Victivallis lenta: one gene and its partner. Each later gene encodes a partner of the first gene's protein in a complex. Links are inferred from orthologs where the notes say so. Each region holds a gene or a part of one and is shown on either strand. Other genes may lie near its edges. The genes, in order: FYJ85_RS14755 and lpdA.

Region 1 (12,685 bases):
CCGTGAGATGCTGCGGCATATGCTCGATTTTCTGCAGACGCACCGCGACAAGGTTTTTTCGGCGTTGAGCGCCGATTTGCATAAGTCGGAGTACGAAGCCGCGATGACCGAATACCTGCCGGTCTGCGGTGTGCTGCGTTACTTGATCCGCAAACTGCCGTCTCTGGCGAAGGCGCGGCGCGGCGCGATTTCTCCGCTGAATTTTCCGGCTCGCGGCAGGATTCTGCCGGAGCCTTACGGGCAGGTGCTCGTGTTTGCGACCTGGAACTATCCGCTGCTGCTGGCGCTGGAACCGGCCTGCGGCGCCCTTGCCGCCGGCAACCGGGTCGTGCTGAAGCTGACCGACAAGGCGCAGCGCACGACGCAGTTCCTGCGCTGGATGATTGCGGAGTGCTTTCCGAACGGAGAGATGATCGCCGTGCACGAGGAACTCGAATTCGACGAAATTCTGAATGGGAAGTTCGATTATATTTTCTTCACGGGCGGCGGGGCCGCCGGAAAGCATGTCTACGAACGCGCCGCCGAACAGCTGACGCCGGTCACGCTTGAGCTCGGCGGTAAAAGTCCGTGCCTCGTCTGCAAAGGCGCCGACCTGCGGCTCGCCGCGAAGCGGATCGCCTGGGGCAAATTCACGAATGCGGGGCAGACCTGCATCGCTCCGGACTATCTGCTGATCCAGCAGGAGCTCAAAGAGCCGTTTCTGGTCGAGCTGCGGCGATGGATTCGGAAGTTCTACGGCGACGAGCCGGTGGACAATCCGGACTATCCGTGGATCATCAACGAACAGCAGTTCGCCCGGCTCGCGAAGCTGGCCGAACACGGTCGCCTGGTGGCCGGCGGCGAGCGCAACCCGGACCGGTTCTGCATCGCGCCGACCGTGATTGACGGGATCGGCTGGGACGATCCTCTGATGGAGCGTGAAATTTTCGGCCCGATCCTGCCGGTATTGACCTTCCGGTCGGACGAAGATCTGCTTGCGATGCTGGAAGGGAAGCCGAAGCCGCTCGCGCTCTACTGCTTCGGCGGGAGCCGCCGTTTCCGGCGCACGCTGCTCGATGCGACGAGTTCGGGGGCCGTGGTGTTCGACGATGTGGTCATGCACTTCGTGAATCCGGAGCTGCCGTTCGGCGGCGTCGGCGCGAGCGGAATCGGCGCGTATCACGGGCGCCGGACGTTCGAGACGTTCACGCATTACAAGCCCGTGATGTACCAGTCGCGACTGATCGACTGGCCGGTGCGGTATCCGCCGTTCCGGGGCTGGAAGCTGAAACTCATGAAATTCATAACCCGAAGATAAGGAGAACCATCATGTCCGGAATTTTCAAAGCCTACGATATCCGCGGAGTCTATCCGGTCGATCTCGACGCCGCCATGGCCGAGGCGATCGGCCGCGCCTACATTGAGTTCACCGGCGCGAAGAAAGTCGTGGTCGGCCGTGACATGCGTCCGCACTCGGAGCCGCTGTTCCAGGCGCTGGCCAAAGGGATGGTCGCGCAGGGAGCGGAGGTGATCGACATCGGCATGTGCTCGACGCCGCAGAGCTACTTTGCGAACGGCACGCTGAAGGCGGACGGCAGCGTCATGATCACCGCGAGCCACAATCCGGGAGAGTGGAACGGCTTCAAGCTCTGCCGGGCGAACGCCGTGCCGATTTCGGGTTCGACCGGAATCATGGATATCCAGAAGATCGTCGAAAACAGATCCTGGAAGGAGTGCGGCAAACCGGGCCGCATCACAACTTACGACATCAGGCCGGAGTACGCCGCGTTCCTGCGCAGGTTTGCGAAGATGGACCGCAAGCTGAAGGTCGTCGTCGATTACGCGAATGCGATGGGCCTCTACGAGATCGGCGGAATCACGGACCTCTTCGACATCGTGCCGCTCTACGACACGCTCGACGGCACTTTCCCGAACCATGAGGCGAACCCGCTGCATCTGGCCACGCTCGATGCGATCCGGGCGAAAGTGGTCGAAGCCGGCGCCGATTTCGGTGCGGCGTTCGACGGTGATGCGGACCGCTGCGGCTTCATCGACGACAAAGGTGAAATCATCCCGATGGATCTCTTCACGGCGCTGATCGCGCAGGACATTCTTTCGGACGGCCCGGCGACGATCCTCTACGACCTGCGGAGCAGCCGCGCGGTTCCGGAGTGCATCCGCGCGAACGGCGGCAAGGCGATCCAGAGCCGGGTCGGCCATGCGTTCATCAAGGCGCAGATGCGTGAGAACGACGCGGTCTTCGCGGGCGAGCTCTCGGGGCATTACTATTTCAAGGAGAATTTCACGGCCGAGTGCCAGGGGCTGGCGCTGATCAAGCTCGCGAACCTCGTCTGCAAGAAGGGCAAGCCGGTCAGCGAGCTCGTCGCTCCGCTGCGCAAGTATTTCTCGTCGGGCGAAATCAACTCGACGGTCGCGGATGTGAAGCCGGTCCTCGATGCGATCCGCAAAAAATATGCCGACGGCAACATGTATGAGCTCGACGGCATTTCGTCTGAATATCCGAACTGGTGGTTCAATGTCCGCAGCTCGAACACCGAGCCGCTGCTCCGCCTCATCGTCGAGGCGGACAGCGAAGCGTTGATGGAAGAGAAGCGGGATGAACTGTTGAAACTGATCCGCGGCTGAATGGGTCGGCCCGGAGTAATCGAGTAAGGAGAAGAAATCATGAAGAAAGTCACTTTGATGTTCGCCGGAGCCGTTGTCGCGGCCGGACTGCTTGCCGGCTGCGGCAGCAGCGTCGACGAGAACAAGACGCCGGAACAGATCCGGCAGGAGATCGCGAGCTGGGATTCGGCCAAGATTCAGAAGGCCGTCGATGAGTACACGAAGGCGATTGCCGCGAAGACCGAAGAGCTCAACGCCGCGCTTGCCAAGGTCAAGGATCTCTCGCCGCAGGAACTGCTCGGCGACAAGGGCCGCCAGCTGAAGGCCGAGGCCGACAAGATCGGCGAATCGCTGAAGAAGCTGAAGGACAACATGGCGGCTTACGCCGAAGGCCTGAAGGCGAAGGCGGCGAAGTAACACGCACCGGGACAGCGGGATGAAGCAGGAATATTTCGACATCTATGACGAAGCGGGCAACCGGATCGGCCGCGCTCTGCGGAGCGAGTGCCACGGGAATCCGGCGCTTCTGCATCATACGAGTCATGTGGTGGTGTTTCACCCCGCCGGCGGCCGGATTCTGCTGCAGAAGCGTTCGCGGTCGAAGGATATCCAGCCCGGGAAGTGGGATACCGCCGTCGGCGGCCACGTTGACGCGGGCGAGGATTATCTCACCGCCGCATTGCGCGAGCTCCGCGAAGAGCTCGGCGTGACGGCTTCGGCCGGCGAACTCCGGCACCTGTTCGATTCGAAGATCCGCAATGCGGTCGAATCCGAAGATGTCCGGGTATACGCCCTGCGGTCCGCCGGGCCGTTCCGTTTCCAGCCGGAAGAGATCGACGAGATTCGCTTCTGGACGGCGGACGAACTGGCCGGGCCGGAAAACCGGGAGAGCTTCACCCCGAACCTGATCGCGGAGCTCGCGCTCCTGCGGGAAAAGGGGCTGTTGTGAGTCAGGCGCCGGCTCAGCACTCGTTTTTCGCTGCGGCCAGGCGCCGTTTTTTTGCCGATTTCCAGGGTAGGCTCGGGGTGGTCGGCATTCTGATTTTACTGGTGCCTGCCGTCGCGGCGCCGTTGCTGGCCAATGGCCGGCCGCTGCTGGTTTTCGGAAAAGAAGGGCTCCGGCTTCCGTTCCTGCCTTTTCTGTTTGCTCCGGATTCGACCGAATTTCTGGTGGAACAGTTTTTCAACTATGTCCTGCTGCTGCTGCCGCTCTGGCTGCTGATCGCCCTGATCGTTCGCCGGCAGTTCCCGCGGCGGATTCTGTGCGGAGCGGCCGCGCTGCTTCTGCTGCTGCCGTTCGCGGCGGCGCGCCCGAAGCTCGATAAGACCGACTATCGCCTGGCGGCGGCGGAGTCCGGCGAACGGGCCGTTTTCGCGCCGATTCCGTATGGACCGTTCGAAATTATCGCCAGGCCCTATCAGAAGCCCTCCCGGGAGCACTGGCTCGGCACCGACGAAGTCGGCCGCGATGTGGCCAGCCGCATGATTTACGGCGCGCGCGCTTCGCTGGCGGTCGGACTCTTCGCTACGGCGATCGCGCTGGTCATCGGCACCCTGGTCGGGTTGATGGCCGGCTATTATCGCGGCTGGTTCGACCTGGCGGTCATGCGCCTCGTGGAAATCCTGCTCTGTTTCCCGACCTTCCTGCTTCTGCTGATTCTGATGTCGATCCTGAAAGACCGCAAGTTCGAGCAGTCGATCCTCGTCGTCATTGCTGTGATCGGGCTCACCGGCTGGATCGGGCTGACGTTCCTTGTCCGCGGCGAAGTGCTCAAGCAGCGGGCGCTGCCGTACATCCAGAGCTGCGAGGTGGTCGGCATCTCCGCCTGGCGGACGATGACGGTCCATCTGCTGCCGAACATCACCGGGCCCATCCTCATCAGCTTCACCTTTGGCGTGGCGGGTGCGATTCTGGCCGAAAGCGGCCTCAGCTTCCTCGGTTTCGGCGTCCAGCCGCCGACGGCGAGCTGGGGCGGGCTGCTGCGCCAGGCGTTCGACAATCCGCTCGAATACTGGCATCTGACGCTGTTTCCCGGCATCGCCCTCTTCATCGCCGTTCTCGCCTTCAACTTCACCGGCGAGGGGCTCCGGAAAGCGTTGTTTCCGCGGTAATAAAAAAAACTCCCCGGCAAGTGCATGTCACGCCTTGCCGGGGAGTTCTGCTTCTTTCCGCCGGTCAGATCAGCGAATCCCAGAGTGCGGCATTCTCGAGTTTTTCGCGGATGCAGTTCGCGAAGGAAGCCGCCATGGCGCCGTCTACAACGCGATGGTCGGCGGACACGGTGACTTTCATGATGTCGCGGATCACGATTTCCCCGTCGCGCACGACCGGGGTCGGGATGCAGCTGGCCACGGCGAGAATCGCGCTTTCGCCCGGATTCACGATCGCCTGGAAGCTTTCGACGTTCATCATGCCCATATTCGAGATCGTGAAGGTGCCGCCCTTCATCTCATCCGGAGTGAGTTTGCCGGAACGCGCCTTTTCGGCGAGTTCGCCGGACTCGGCCTGGATTTCGTCGAGCCCCTTGCGGTCCGCGTTCGCGATGACCGGGACGACGAGACCGTTGTCGACCGAAACCGCCATGCCGATGTTGACCTTCGATTTCTGCGAAACCGAGTTGCCGTCGCAGAACGAGTTCACGTTCGGGAACTCCTTGAGCGCCAGGGCGACCGCCTTGATGATGAAGACGTTGACGGAGAGGTTGATCCCCTCTTCCTTCAGCTTTTTGCGCTTTTTCATGAGGTCGCTCATGTCGATTGCGACGGTCACGTAGAAGTGCGGAATCGTCTGCTTCGACTGGGTCAGCCGCTGCGCGATGACCTTGCGCATGGTGTTGAACGGCTTCGGACGCTCCGCGATCGCGGCCTTCACATCCGCGATCGTGATGCGGCCGCCGTCGCCGGAGCCTTCGAGTTCGGCCATTTCGAGCTTCGCCTCAGCCGCGAGGTTCAGCGCGACCGGGGTGATTTTGCGCTTGAAGTATCCGGTCGATTCGAGATAGTTTTTCACATCCTGCTCTGTCACGCGCGTTCCGGCGGCCGGAACCTTCGCGAGATTGATCAGGTAGCCTGCCGCGAACTTCTTCGCCCGCGGCGAAACCGGCTTCTTCGCCGGGGCCGGCACGGTTTTCGGGGCCGGCACCGGGGCAGCGGCGACGACGACGGGTGCAGGTGCAGCCGGAGCGGGTGCGGGAGCCGCCGCCTTCTGTGCGGCAGGCGCGGGCGCTGCCTGCGGAGCCGGGGCGGGAACCGGAGCCGGGGCAGAGGCCGCCGGGGCAGCGGCGGGAGCCGCCGCCAGCATGTCGGCCGGAATCTGCTCGCCGGGTTCGCCGACGATCGCCGCGGTCGTGGTCATGACCGGGACTTCGACGCCGACCGGAGTTACGATCTTCAGGATCGTGCCTTCGAACTGCGATTCGACTTCGAGTACGGCCTTGTCGGTTTCGACTTCAAAAAGGACGTCGCCCTTCTTGATCTTGTCGCCTTCCTTGACCCGCCACGAGGCGATGGTCACGGTCTCTTCGGACTGTCCGAGTTTCGGAACGGGTATCTTGGTCGCCATAATGAATGTCTCCTGTTCCGTTGAATCAGTAAAGCTTCTTCACGGCCGCGACGATGTCGGCGGCGGTCGGCAGGAACGCCTCTTCGAGCGTGTAGGCCTGCGGAGCGATGCCGTTCTTCGCGCCGATCTTCAGAACCGGGGCGTCGAGGTCGTCGAAGCAGTTCGCCACGACCTGCGAAACGATTTCACCCGTGAAACTGCCGATGTCGACGCACTGGCTGACCACCACGCAGCGACCGGTCTTGCGCACCGACGCGAAGATCGCCTCTGAGTCGAACGGAACCAGCGTGCGCGGGTCGATGACTTCAGCGGAGATGCCTTCCCCCGCGAGGGTTTCCGCCGCCTTCAGGGCGTCGGCCACCGCCGGGCCCCAGGCGACGATCGTCACGTCGGAGCCTTCACGGACGATATTCGCCACGCCGAACGGCACCGTGTAATCCTCTTCCGGCACCACGCCCTTCACGTTGTAGAGCAGCTGGCCTTCGACGAAGACGACCGGATTGTTCGTGCGGACCGCGGTCTTGATCATGCCCTTCGCGTCATACGGATTCGACGGATAGGCGACGTAGGTCCCCGGAATGTGGGCGAACATCGATTCGAGTGACTGCGAGTGCTGGCCGCCGTATCCCTTGCCGCCGCCGACGCTGCAGCGCACGACGAGCGGGACTTCGGTCGAGGCGCCGGTCATGTAGTGCCACTTCGCGGCCTGGTTCGAAATCTGGTCGGACGACATCAGCGCGAAGTCCATGTACATGAGTTCGGCCACCGGGCGGTAGCCGGTCATCGCCATGCCGACCGCCGCGCCGCAGATGCAGGCTTCGGAGATCGGGGTGTTGAGGACGCGGTCGCGGCCGAATGCCTCGAGCATACCTTTCGAGAGTTTGAAGGCGCCGCCGTATTCGGCGACGTCTTCACCGAAGAGCACGACGCGCTTGTCGCGGGCCATTTCCTCGCAGAGCCCTTCCTTGATTGCGTCGCGGTAGGTCGTCATGCCGTTCGCATCGCGCTTGGCGCGCGGCAGCGGCTCATAGAGTTTCGGATCGGCATAGGCGGCCGGGACGACGTCGCTGCTGCCGTCGGTGTACATGTACTTGATCACGTCGGCCGGATTCGGGTCCGGGGCGTCGGCGGCGCGGCGTGCGGCGCGGGCGTTCCGGGCGGCGACCTTCGCTTCCAGTGCCGAGAGCTCCTTCTCGTTCATGATTTTCGCCTCGAGAATCCGCTGGCGGAAGGTCACTACCGGGTCGACCTCCTTCCAGCGCGCTTCCTCCTCGCGGGTGCGGTATTCGTTGCGCGGGTCGGAGAGCGAGTGGCCGTAGTAGCGGTAGGTGTCGAATTCGAGCAGGATCGGGCCTTCGCCCTTCTTCGCCAGCGCCTTGGCGCGGCCGATCGCGTCGCGGACCGCGAGGATGTCCATGCCGTTCACGACTTCGGCGTGCATGTTGTCGTTGTCGAAGCCGGCGGCGCGGCGGGCCAGGTGGTCGACGCCGGTCACTTCGCCGTCGGCGCGGCCGGTCATGCCGTAGTGGTTGTTGATCAGGCAGTAGATGATCGGCAACCCGAACTTCGTTTCAGCCAGCGGTCCGTCGAACTGATCCTGGCTCGCCCAGTTCAGCGACTCGAGGACGACGCCGTTCGAATAGGCGCCGTCGCCCGCGAACGAGCAGACCACGCGGCCCTTCATGTTGTCGTCGATGCGGCAGGTCATGGCCGCGCCGGTCGCGATCGGAATGCCGCCGCCGACGATCGCGTTCGCGCCGAGGTGGCCGACGCGGAAGTCCGCGATGTGCATGCCGCCTCCGCGCCCCTTGCCGTAGCCGTCCTCTTTGCCGAACAGCTCGGCGATGGTGCGGAAGATATGGTCCTCCATGACCGCTTCCCGCAGCTCTTCGCCGGAGAGGCTCGAGAATTCGGGGCAGCGCTCGCGGAGCTCCTGTTCGGTCATCTGCTTGATCGCGTGGAAGCCCTTCGCAATCGAGTCGCCGTGGCCGCGGTGCGTGCTCGTGATGAGGTCGGTGATGTTCAGCATCGAGCAGACGCCCGATGCGGTCGCCTCCTGCCCGATGGAGAGGTGGGTCGGCCCGCGGTAGTTGTAATCGCTGATGACTTCGTATGCGCCGGTGCGGCACTTGTTGATCATGTCTTCGAATTCACGGATCACGAGCATTGATTCGTAGAGGTCGGAGACTTCGGATTTCGTGATCTCCTTCGCCTTGAACTCGTCGGCCAGCGTCTTCGAGAACGTGTAGGCCGGAATCGGCTTGAGCTTGATGGTTTCTTTACGGAAGCTGGGACCGCGATCGGAGAGATAGTTGTTCGCCATTTTGCTTTTCCTTACTTGTTGACGAGGTTTATGCCTGAATGATCTCGATATTGTGCTTCTTCAGTATCTTCATGAATTCCGGCGGTATGCCGGAGTCGGTTACGACAAAGCGGAAATCGTCGAGCGTGCCGGCGTTGACCAGCGACGCCCGGCCGAATTTGCCGGAGTCGGCCAGCAGGACCGACATGCCGGCCCGGCCGAGAATGAGCTTTTTCGTGAAGGCTTCTCCGGGATCGGTCGTCGAGACGCCGGCGGCCGTGAAACCGATGGTGCCGAAAAACGCTTTGCCGATATGGAGCGCTTCGCCGATCGGTGTGGTCAGCGGGCCGACCAGCGTGCGCGAAAGCGGGCGGAATTCGCCGCCGAGCAGGATCAGCCGGTGACGCGACTCCATGAGCTCGGCCGCCGCCATCAGGGAATTGGTCACGACCGTGAGGTTGCGGCGGCTCCCGAGTTTGCGCGCCAGCGCGAGTACGGTGCTGCCGCCGTCGAGATAGATCGAGTCGCCGTCTTCGATAAGGGCGAGGGCGGCTTCGGCGATACGCTCCTTTTCGGCGGCGCGGAGCGTGGTTTTCTCGTGGAACAGCGGTTCGCGCTTTTCATCGTCGCCGCCGACGCGGATCGCTCCGCCGTGCACGCGCTGAACGGCGCCGCGGTTCTCAAGGGAGTGCAGATCGCGCCGCACCGTCGCCTCGGAGACCTGGAGCGCGCCGGCCAGTTCGGCGATGGTGCGCACTCCGTCGCCGAGCGCCGCAAGAATCAGGTCCTCGCGCTCCGGCGAAAGCAGTTTCCGGTTGTTCCCATTGCTTCCCATGCTTATATCTTATCACATTTTTTTACTTTTGCAAGTTTTTGAAAGAATTTGAAAGATATTTTTTATTTGCCGTTTTGTTTGACTTTTCTCGATTGCTGTAAGATATTACCTCGGAGAAGCGTCAGAATTACAGATAACGGCGGGTGGAGCTGCTCCAATGAATTTTCGGGCATTCCTTTGCAGAAGTTGCCGATGGCAGTATTTCCTGTGGTTTCAACTGTTTATCGGGGTGCTTGCACTCTATCCGGTTTTTATCGTTTTTTTCGGCGTGACGGGCGGTGCGGCATTCGGCCTTCTTATTGGAGTCCTTTGCTTCCGGCGGCCCTCTGCTGCGAACCTTTCACTGCGGCGGAAGGCTGGTGTCGGGTTTCTTGTGGCCGGAGCGGCTGTATTTCTTGTGAATCTCATGTCCGGCATATATATCCGTGCCGCCGGGTTCCGGGGAAACGAATTCTTGTCCGACATTGCGTATCTTTGGATTCCCGGCTATCTCTGCTTTGCGGCGATTCCGTTCCTGTTTTCCGTCGTTCCCCGCCGTTTCCGCTTTGCGGCGATTCTGTTTGCCGCGGCGTGGGGAGGCATTCTGCTGATCGTTGAACCATTCTATTGGGGTGAGTTTCCTGTAGATGAAAAGTGGAGTGTCCCGGTCGCAGTTCAGAATAATTTTCCCGTTCCGCTCCGAAAAGGAGGAGAGCCGCCGAAACGGTTTCTTGCTGTGGTCGGGACAGAACTGGCTATTATCCCGGTTGATCAACTGAGCTCGCTTTCCTGCAACAACACAATGGGGGGACGGCCGCAATTTGTGCTGGCGGACGGAGAGACCGGAGCCCTTTCCATCGAAACCTCCTGCAGCGGTGATGCGGTATCGATTCGGCTTGACTCTGTTTTTTACCCGGATGCGGCAACCTTTCCGGATGAATTCCGGATTCCGGCAGAGACCATCTATCCGGCGTTCTCTCCCGGAAGGATGAAGATTGCTTCTTTCGACTGCTATGAAAATAGCGGGAGTATGGCCGGCCCGAAGTTCAGCTTGAGCTGGAGAGCGCAGATTCTGCGGCGGCTTCCGGCGCCGGATAAAGCCGGAATACTCGATGTCTGTGAGCGAATCGCAATTACGGCGGTAGGCGATCTTCATCTCGATCGGGTGGCGGGGACTGCCTCTGTTTCTGCCGTTCGCGTGTTTCTGGCCGCTCCACTCCGGGTCGGCTCTGCAGGCGGAATCATCTGGACCGCCTTTCGGTCTCCGGAAAATCCGGATATATCCATCTGCTGCCGTTCCGGCGGAGTCTGGAGCCGTCCGGAGAGGCTGACGAAGGGTGCTGCATGGGAGTTGCCGTCCCGGAAAAACGTTGCCGCCGGAAATAGAAAGCTCCACTTCTTATGGCAGGACGGGCGCAACAATTATCTGCATTTTCCAATGAGCCGTTTTCTCTTTCAGGCAAGGTATAACGATGATCTGTGGTATCGCAGCTTCGATGCTGATACGACGCAGTGGAACCGCGAAATCAAGCTTTCCGCCGGATGCAAATATGTATTTGACGCCGCTGTCGCCGCAGAAGGGAATACTGTCGCAGCCGTCTGGATCGGTCTTAAGCGTGGAGTCTGCCGGGATGAGTTCTTCTCATGCGGGATTTTCTATGCATGCAGTTTTGACGGCGGTCGGAGTTGGTGTAAACCGCAGATCATTCCGGGCAAGGTTTCGCAAGCCGGCGCTTTGACTCTGTATCTGATTGACGGCACTCTGCACCTTTTCCATGACTCTCAATACCGATACCGGAAGCTGACCGCTTCTTCCCGCCGGCTTTCCGGGTTGATTCCAAATACCTTTCCGGGGAGGATGAATCATGTCTTTTGATGAACTTTAAAGTTCATTAAAAGATCGATCAAAGTTCAACAAAATTCAAAAATAATCGGTTCCGCTCTTGACATTTTATGCTCAGTTTGGTATAATTAATATCGATGATCAATGAACAACACCTGATGAACACTCGAGCATAACGGAAGAATATGGCTGATTATTCGATACGCGACATCGCCCGGATGGCGGGCGTCTCCGTCGGGACCGTGAGCCGGATTCTGAACAACGCGGAAAACGTTGACGAAGGTATCCGGCGGCGCACCATGGAGGTGATCCGGCAGGTCAACTACCGGTCGGGCCGGCGCGGCAGGCGCGCCGAACAGCGCGGCACGGCGCCGTCGGTTCCGGAACGGACCCGCAGCATCGCGCTCATCTCTCCCGGCATGGGCTCCGCCTGGAAAAGCAATGAGCTATGGGCCAGCTACATGGCCGGAATCGAAACCGCCTGCCAGGAGCGCCGCAGCCGCCTGACCATGTATATGGCCGACTCGAAGCAGGAGGATATCGTCCGCGAAATCGTCCGGAATGCGGACGGCATTCTCGTCAAGATGGAGGATACGCTCCCTGATTACGTGAAGGAGCTCATCACGCTGCTCCCCGCCGTCGGCTTCGGCGCGGCCCACAATTTCGACCCGCTGCCGCAGGTCATCGTCGACAACAACGCCGGCGGAGTCATTGCGGCGGAGGAGCTGCTGAAGCGCGGACACCGCCGGATCGCTTTCGTGAACCATGAGGCGTGCAACGAAATCTTCATCGCCCGTTCGAACGGCTATCTCGAGGTCATGAAGTCCGAAGGAAGCTTCCGCCCGGAATACCTGATCGAATTTTCCGCCCGGGCCAAAACGAAGCTGGCGGTCGAACCGGAACAGACGCCGCCGGATATGACCGGCGTTCTCGACCGGCTCCTTGTTCTTCCGGAGCGTCCGACCGCCGTGATCCTCGCCAACGACTGGGCCGCATTCGGCTTTCTGCAGGCGTGCGCGATTCGCGGCGTGCGGATTCCGGATGAATTCAGCATCATCGGCATGGACGACTCCGGCAACCTCTGCACGCTGCTCAAGCCGACGCTCTCGTCGGTGGCCATGCCGTTCAACCGGGTATCGCACTTCGCGGCCTGCACGCTCTGCGACCTGATCGACGGCGTCGGCGTTCACCAGCGGAACACCTCTTCGGTGGTCCGCATTCCCGGTTCCCTGAAACAACGCGATTCGATCCGAACCATATAAACAACACCAACCTCACGGAGAAAGATCATGAAACGCAAATCTTTTACCCTCATCGAGCTTCTGGTCGTAATCGCGATCATCGCGATTCTCGCTTCGATGCTGCTGCCGGCGCTGAATCAGGCGCGCGATAAGGCCAGTACCACCAAATGCGTTAACAATATGCGGCAGAACGGTCAGTCGTTTCTGCTTTATTCGGCGGACTACCGCGATTTCACGCCGCCGTGCCGCGCCCGGGTTGACGGCGAGGAACGCGGCTTTGCATACCTGCTGTACCAGGGGCGTTACCTTCCCGACCGCG
Region 2 (7,708 bases), on another replicon or contig:
CCGATCACCCGGCAGTAAAACAGAGCGGCGCGGAAATTCCGGCGCATCTGCCGGAGAGAAAGATTGTCGCCCGGCCGATAGAATCCCGAACGGCGGCGCGTCTTGACTTCGACAAAGACGAGAGTCCTGCCGTCACGGGCGACGATGTCCAGTTCGCCGGAACGGATCCGCCAGTTGCGGGCCAGAATCGTGTAACCCTTTGCCAGCAGCAGACGCACCGCCGCCTCCTCGCCGCGGCGGCCGAGCACCAGGTGGGCCGCGCGGGCAAGCTTCACTGCCGCCTCCCGGGGAAATGCCGGTTCAGCAACGCCATATCGCCCGGATAGGTGACCTTGATGTTCTCCTCCGGATTATGCACCACCCGGCATGGGAAACCAGCCGCCTCCATAACACCGGCATCATCGGTAAAATCGACCTCCGGATTGGCCGCATAAGCGGCACGCAGCCGGGACAGATCGAAGACCTGCGGGGTTTCCACCCGCCACAGCCCTTCCCGGCTGACGGTTCCGGCGATCATCCCGCCTCCGTCGCTGCGCTTGAGCGTATCGGTCACAGGCTTGCCCGGAATCGCGCCGCCGCTCCGCCGCGCCTCCTCCGCCAGCGTCTCCAGCAGCGAAACCGACGCCAGCGGTCGCGCCGCGTCGTGAATGGCAACAATCCCCTCGCGCAGCGGAATCGCCGCCAGACCGGCCTGAACGGAAGCGCAGCGAAATGCGCCGCCCGCCGTCCAGACGATCGGGGCATCGGGCAAAAAGCGCTCCGCCGCCAGGCGGAATTCATCCCCGCCGCCACGCGGATGCACCACCACCAGGCAGCCCGGCGCCGCCGCCGGGAGAAAACGCCTCACGCAGTGGAGAAACAGCGGCAGGCCGTCCAGCTCCAGCAGCAGCTTGTTGCCGCCGAAACGACGGGCCGAGCCGCCCGCCACAATCACAACGGCCAGATCATCCATACAACAATCCGCACAAAGCTCAGCGCTTCTTCCGGGTCGGCATATGCGCGCATTCGCCGTGAACCGCATGCGCGGCCTCCATCATCGCCTCGCCGAGCGTCGGATGCGCATGGATCGCGCGGCCGAGCTCCTTCGCGGTGATCTCCATCAGCATGGCCGGACCAGCTTCTGCGATGAGGTCGGTCGCATGCGGCCCGATGATATGGATGCCGAGCACCTGATCGCTCTCCGCATCCGCGAGAATCTTCACGAATCCTTCGGTCTGGTTCATCGCCATCGCCTTGCCGAGTGCCGCAAACGGGAATTTGCCGACGTTGTAGGCGACTCCCTCGCTCCTGAGCTGTTCCTCGCTCTTGCCGATCGTACCGATTTCGGGAGAGGTGAAAATGCAGCCGGGGGTCAGCGCGCCGGTGAACTCCTCCGGCTTGCCGCGCAGCGTATTGACCACATTTCCGGCCGCCGCGCTTGCCCAGTGTGCGAGCATGATTCTGCCGACCGCATCGCCGATCGCATAAATGTTCGGAGCGCTGGTCCGGAAGCTGTCATCGACCTCGATAAAACCGCGCTGATCGGTTTTGACCCCGGCGGCGGGAAGATTCAGATCGGCCGTCACCGGCTTGCGTCCGATCGAAACGAGCAGATAGTCGGCTTTCAGCGTCTCATCTCCGACCTTGCCGGAGACGCCGCGGGCCGTGCATCTGATGTCCGTGAGCGGGGTTCCGTTCAGAATCCGGATGCCCTTCCCGGCCATCTGTTTCGCCAGCAGCTTCGCGCATTCGCCGTCGGTCTGCGGCAGGATCTGCGGCAGCATTTCGACGACCGTCACCTCAACGCCGAGCTCGGCGAAGAGACAGGCGAACTCACAACCGATGACCCCGCCGCCGAGAATCAGCAGGCTCTTCGGCAGTTTCGGCAGACTCAGCAGCTCCGTGGAGGTCAGAATACGGTCGCCTTTCGGGATGAATCCCGGCACCAGCGGATCAGAACCGGTCGCAATGATGAACTTGTCCGCCTCAATAACCGTGCCGGCCGCCTCCCCGGCAGCCACCATCAGCTGACGGCGCGACAGAAACTCGCCGCGGCCGCCGAACACCGTGACTCCGGCCGATTTGAGCAGAGAAGCGATCCCGTTGCGGAGTTTGCCGATGACTTCGTCCTTGCGCGCGAGCATCTTCTTCCAATCCGCCCTGACCTCGCCGGAAATCTCAACTCCGAAATCGGCGGCATGTTTCGCGGAGGCATAGACCTCCGCCCCCGCAATCAGCGTTTTGGTCGGAATGCAGCCGACATTCAGGCATGTACCGCCGAAAAACGCCTTCTCGACCAGAGCCGTTTTGAATCCGCACTGTCCGGCACGAATCGCTGCGACATACCCGCCGGGACCGGCGCCGATCACACACACATCAAACTTTTCCACGGTTCCTCACTCCCTGATGTTTTGTCTACGGAAACATACAGACAAGATAGCACATTTTTCGCGGCGTTCAAGCCGGAAACAACGGATAAAAAAAGAAACCCCGCATTCGGCCTCTGCCGTTGCGGGGTTTCTTCATGCAGACTTCCGATAATTACTTGCCGGAAACCACACCGTGATCCTTGAAGGTACGGGTCAGCGCGAACTCGCCGAGCTTGTGACCGACCATATTCTCAGTCACGAACACCGGAATGAAGCTCTTGCCGTTATGCACGTTGAACGTGTGTCCAACGAAGTCCGGGATGATCATCGAGCGGCGCGACCAGGTCTTGATCGCCACTTTCTGATTGCCCATCTTCTCAACCTTGTCGATCAGGTACTGGTCGACGAACGGGCCCTTCTTAATCGATCTGGCCATTACTTCTTCCTCCGCTCAACAATGAAGTTCTTCGAAGTCTTCTTCGGATTGCGGGTGCGCTTGCCCTTGGCCAGCTGACCCCACGGCGAAACCGGATGGCCGCCGCCGGAGGTGCGGCCTTCACCGCCGCCCATCGGGTGATCGACCGGGTTCATCGCAACGCCGCGGACATGCGGACGGAAGCCGAGGTAGCGCTTCTTGCCGGCCTTGCCCATCTTGACGTTCATGCGGTCGAGGTTGCCGATCTGACCGACCATCGCGTGACAGTTCACATGGATCATGCGGACTTCACCCGACGGCAGCTTGATCTGCGCATAGGTCTCTTCCTTGCCGCGCAGGGTCGCAACCTGGCCGGCCGAACGGGCGATTTTCGCACCGCGGCCGGGCTGCATCTCGATGCAGCAGATATTGACGCCGACCGGAATATCCTTGATCGCCAGCCAGTTGCCCGGCTTCAGCTCGGCCTTCGCACCGTTCATGACCTTGTCGCCGACCTTCAGCCCGACCGGAGCAAGGATGTAAGACTTCTCGCCGTCCGCATAGCAGATCAGGGCGATATTCGCCGAACGGTTCGGATCGTACTCGATCGAGACGACCTTGGCCGGAACGTTTTCCTTGGCGCGGATGAAATCGACCATGCGGTAACGGCGCTTGTTGCCGCCCCCGCGGAAACGGGTCGTGATCCGGCCGGCGTTATTGCGGCCGCCGGACGCCTTCTTGCCTTTCAGCAGACTCTTCTCCGGCTTGGTCGAGGTGATCGTGGACGCATAGTCCAACGTCGCCATATGACGCCGGGAGGGAGTCACGGGATTAAAACTTTTAACCGCCATTTTTTAATTCTCCCTCTATTTAGATGATCTCGATGCTGCCTTCGGACAAGGTGACGATCGCCTTCTTCCAGTCAGCGCGGCGCCCCATTTTATTGGTGCGACCGGCACGACGGGCCTTGCCCATGCAGTTCATTACATTCACCGATTTGACCTTGACCTTGAACAACTCTTCGATTGCCCGGCCGATCTCGATCTTTTCGGCATCCGTCTTCACCTTGAAGACATACTTCGAGGCCTGCGCCTGCGCGTTGCACTTCTCGGTGACCACCGGTGCGATGATGATATCAAAAGCACTTCTCATGGGAAACCTCCTTACGCCAGACGCTGAATGAACGCATCGAGGGCATCCTTCGTGAAAAGGAGCTTGCCGAATCGAAGCAGTTCATAAACGTTGACATTTTCCGCCTTGCGAAGCACCAGATTCGACAGATTGCCCGTCGCGCACACCACCGCGGCCTGATCTTCCAGGCTCGGCAGCGACATCATGACCGTGCTGTCCGCAAGGTTCAGGTTCTTCAGAATGGCGACGACGTTCTTCGTCTTGTGGTCCGGCAGGGCGACGGCGTCAACCACCACCACATCGCCTTCGACAATCCGTTCCGAGAGCGCGCGCTTCAGCGCGAGCTGCAGAACCTTCTTATTGACCTTCTTGGCGAACGAACGCGGACGCGGCCCGAAAATCGTGCCGCCGCCGACCCAGACCGGGCTCCGGCTCGAACCGGAACGGGCGCGGCCCGTGCCCTTCTGGCGGAACGGCTTCGCACCGCCGCCGGAAACTTCACCGCGGGTCTTGGTGCAGGCCGTACCGGCGCGCAGCCCCGCGAGATACGCGACGACGGCATCATGAACCGCCTGTTCGCCCTTCTCCAACTCGATCACACCTTCCGGAATGACGTACTCGCCAACCCGGGCACCTTTGCAATCAAGGATATCTAAAGTATTCGACATTTTACACACCCTCTTACTTCTGCGCGCCCGGCTGCTTCTTGATTGCACTCCGGATCAACAACACGCCGCCGTTCGCCCCCGGGACCGCACCCTTGAGCAGGAGGACGTTGTCTTCCGCCATCACACGCACGATCTTCAGATTCTGCACCGTACGCGGAACGTTGCCCATGTGACCCGGCATGCGCTTGCCCTTGATCACGTTGCCCGGCCATTCGCAGCAGCCGATGGAACCCGTGCGCCGGGTCCAGGCGCCGCCGTGGCTGGCGCGGCCGCCGCCGAAACGATACCGGCGGACAACACCCTGAAAGCCGCGGCCCTTCGTCGTGCCGACCACATCCAGGTACTCGTTCGCTTCGAAGATATCCGCCTTCAGCTCAGTGCCGAGCGCCGGGACCTCGTCCTTTTCGGAGATGCGCACTTCGCGCAGCACCGACGGCAGCTTGTCGCCGGTCAGCCCCGCCTTCGCGAGATGCCCGGCACGGGCCTTCGTGACATTCTTCGCCTTGCGCTGACCGTAACCCAGCTGAATCGCCGTGTAGCCGTCGCGCTCACTGGTCTTGACATCGGTCACCACGCACGGACCGGCTTCGATCACCGTCACCGGGATCAACACGCCGTTCTCGTCGTAGACCTGCGTCATACCGACCTTTTTACCGATTAACCCTTTCATACTTTCTCCTTTCGTGAGAAACATTCGATACGTGCCCCCAATCGGTCGGGGGCCTTGGTATCTATGGAGTCAGAACCGACTAGACTCCAATCTTGATCGCGATATCCACGCCGGCGGGCAGATTGAGCTTCTTGAGCTCATCAACCGTCTTCGCCGTCGGGTTGACAATGTCCATCATACGCTTGTGCGTACGGATCTCAAACTGCTCCATCGACTTCTTGTCGACGTGCGGAGAACGGTTGACCGTCCAGCGCTCGATGCGGGTCGGAAGCGGAACCGGGCCGGCCACGAGAGAACCGGTACGTTTCGCAGTTTCAAGAATCTCGTTGACTGACTGATCCAGAATCCGGTGCTCGTAAGCCTGCAACCGGATGCGGATACGCTGGGTTTTTCCCGTAGCCATAGCTTATTTCTTCTCCACAATTTTGTCTTGGACTTGTTTCGGAACTCTTTCAAAGTGCGCCGGCTCCATCGAATAAGAGGCGCGGCCGCGGGAGAGAGAACGAATCGCCGTCGCGTAACCGAAAAGCTCCGACAGCGGAACATTCGCATGAACCCGGGTGAAGCTGTTTTCGCCGGCATTGATCTCAACGATCGTGCCGCGGCGGCTCGTGATGTCGCCGATCAGGTCGCCCATGTTTTCGTCCGGAGTGGTCAGCTCGACCTTCATGATCGGCTCGAGCAGCATGATGCCGGCCTTCTTCGCCGCATCCTTGAGCGCCATCGAACCGGCGACTTTGAACGCCATTTCCGAAGAGTCGACCGGGTGGTACGAACCGTCGATGATCTCGACCTTGAAGTCGATCAGCGAGTAGCCCGCCAGCACGCCCGAAGCGGCCGCTTCGCGGATGCCCTGCTCGATCGGCTTGATGTATTCCTTCGGAATATTGCCGCCGACAACCTTGTTCTCGATCACAATGCCGGAACCGCGCTCACCCGGAATCAGGTTGATGATACAATGGCCGTACTGGCCGCGGCCGCCGGACTGGCGGACGAACTTCATATTCGAATCGGAAGCGCCGCACAGCGCCTCACGGTACGCAACCTGCGGAGCGCCGGTATTCGCCTCGACCTTGAATTCGCGGACCAGGCGGTCGAGAATAATCTCGAGATGCAGCTCGCCCATGCCGGAGATGATGGTCTGGCCGGTCTCCTCATCGGAACGGACCTGGAAGGTCGGGTCCTCTTCCGCCAGAGCGACGAGGCCCTTCGACAGCTTGTCGCGGTCGCCGGACGATTTCGGCTCGACCGCAATCGAGATGACCGGTTCGGGGAACGCCATCGACTCAAGCACGATCGGTTTCTCTTCGAGGCAGATCGTGTCGCCGGTGGTGACGTTCTTCAGGCCGACCGCGGCCGCGATGTCGCCGGAGAAAATCTCCTGCTGCTCGACCCGCTGGTTCGCGTGCATCTGAAGCAGCCGACCGAGGCGCTCGCGCTTGTTCGTGCGCGGATTGTAGACACTCATGCCCTGCGACGCGACACCGGAGTAGACACGGAAGTAATAGAGCTTGCCGACGAACGGGTCGGTCATGATCTTGAAGACCAGTGCCGCAAACGGCTGCAGGTCGCCGACATGACGGGTGATCGCTTCGCCGTTGTCGGGGTTGGTTCCCTTGATGTCCCAGATATCGACCGGGCTCGGCAGGTAATCGACCACAACGTCGAGCAGCTTCTGAACACCCTTGTTCTTGAACGCGGTGCAGCAGGCGACCGGAACGATCTTCGCGGCCAGCGTCGCGCGGCGCAGAGCGGCCTTGATCTGGTCGTGGCTCGGCATCTCGTCGGCGAGAAAGATCTCCATGATCTCGTCATCGACTTCGGCCAGGCATTCGACCATGTGCTTGTAAGCGGCTTCCTGACGCGCCTTGAGATCGCCGGTCGGCTCCTCTTCGGTCATCGTCACGCCGTTGTCCTTCTCATCGAAATAGACGCACTTGTTTTCGAGCACATCGATCACGCCCTTGAAATCCGCCTCGCGGCCGATCGGCAGCATGAGCGGAACCGGCGTCGCGCCGAGTTTCGTATGAATCTCGGTCACCACGCCGTCGAAATCGGCGCCGGTTCGGTCCATCTTGTTGACCAGCGCGACGATCGGAACGTGATACTTCTGGGCCTGCCGCCAGACCGTCTCGCTCTGGGGCTGGACCTTACCGACCGAACAGAACACCGCAACGGCACCGTCGAGCACACGCAGCGAACGCTCCACCTCCGCCGTGAAGTCGACGTGTCCGGGAGTGTCGATGATATTGATCCGGTGATTCTTCCAATAGCAGGTGGTGGCGGCGCTGGTGATCGTGATGCCGCGCTCGCGCTCCTGTGCCATCCAGTCCATGGTGGCGGTACCCTCGTGGGTATCGCCGATCTTGTAGTTCACGCCGCAATAGAAAAGGATACGCTCGGTCAGAGTGGTTTTGCCCGCGTCGATGTGGGCCATGATGCCGATGTTGCGATAGTCCTTGAGCGCATGCTTGCG

The links.
Region 2: the proteins of FYJ85_RS14755 (region 1) and lpdA are in contact, whole or in part, in a crystal structure (PDB 1EBD), measured with the Geobacillus stearothermophilus proteins. The link is inferred for Victivallis lenta from one-to-one orthologs. Residues at the interface, in WP_033016211.1 of Geobacillus stearothermophilus: Ile130, Ala131, Met132, Pro133, Arg136, Arg140, Glu141, Asn155, Arg157; in WP_049624544.1 of Geobacillus stearothermophilus: Pro340, Ser341, Asp344, Tyr345, Arg403, Asp406, Val408, Glu431, Ala432, Gly433, Asp438.

What each region holds. Positions count from the first base shown.
Region 1 is NZ_VUNS01000017.1:47,374-60,058, forward strand. The notes cover bases 3,974-6,963. They hold FYJ85_RS14755 (dihydrolipoamide acetyltransferase family protein), read right to left. Parts: upstream 6,167-6,963; coding sequence 4,781-6,166; downstream 3,974-4,780. Other genes in these bases: FYJ85_RS24315 (ABC transporter permease subunit), read left to right, coding at 3,974-4,716; FYJ85_RS14760 (alpha-ketoacid dehydrogenase subunit alpha/beta), read right to left, coding at 6,192-6,963. Outside these bases: FYJ85_RS14730 (aldehyde dehydrogenase family protein), read left to right, coding at 1-1,297; FYJ85_RS14735 (phosphomannomutase/phosphoglucomutase), read left to right, coding at 1,309-2,625; FYJ85_RS14740 (hypothetical protein), read left to right, coding at 2,665-3,021; FYJ85_RS14745 (NUDIX hydrolase), read left to right, coding at 3,041-3,553; more of FYJ85_RS24315, read left to right, coding at 3,550-3,973; more of FYJ85_RS14760, read right to left, coding at 6,964-8,489; FYJ85_RS14765 (DeoR/GlpR family DNA-binding transcription regulator), read right to left, coding at 8,518-9,303; FYJ85_RS14770 (hypothetical protein), read right to left, coding at 9,644-10,438; FYJ85_RS14775 (hypothetical protein), read left to right, coding at 10,721-11,158; FYJ85_RS14780 (LacI family DNA-binding transcriptional regulator), read left to right, coding at 11,311-12,387; FYJ85_RS23200 (type II secretion system protein), read left to right, coding at 12,415-12,685.
Region 2 is NZ_VUNS01000008.1:97,509-105,216, forward strand. What follows is about bases 171-3,112. They hold lpdA (dihydrolipoyl dehydrogenase), read right to left. Parts: upstream 2,370-3,112; coding sequence 972-2,369; downstream 171-971. Other genes in these bases: FYJ85_RS09315 (YraN family protein), read right to left, coding at 171-275; FYJ85_RS09320 (IspD/TarI family cytidylyltransferase), read right to left, coding at 272-952; rpsS (30S ribosomal protein S19), read right to left, coding at 2,521-2,784; rplB (50S ribosomal protein L2), read right to left, coding at 2,784-3,112. Outside these bases: more of FYJ85_RS09315, read right to left, coding at 1-170; more of rplB, read right to left, coding at 3,113-3,614; rplW (50S ribosomal protein L23), read right to left, coding at 3,634-3,915; rplD (50S ribosomal protein L4), read right to left, coding at 3,927-4,562; rplC (50S ribosomal protein L3), read right to left, coding at 4,576-5,232; rpsJ (30S ribosomal protein S10), read right to left, coding at 5,312-5,635; fusA (elongation factor G), read right to left, coding at 5,639-7,708. UniProt on the Escherichia coli protein: Lipoamide dehydrogenase is a component of the glycine cleavage system as well as of the alpha-ketoacid dehydrogenase complexes.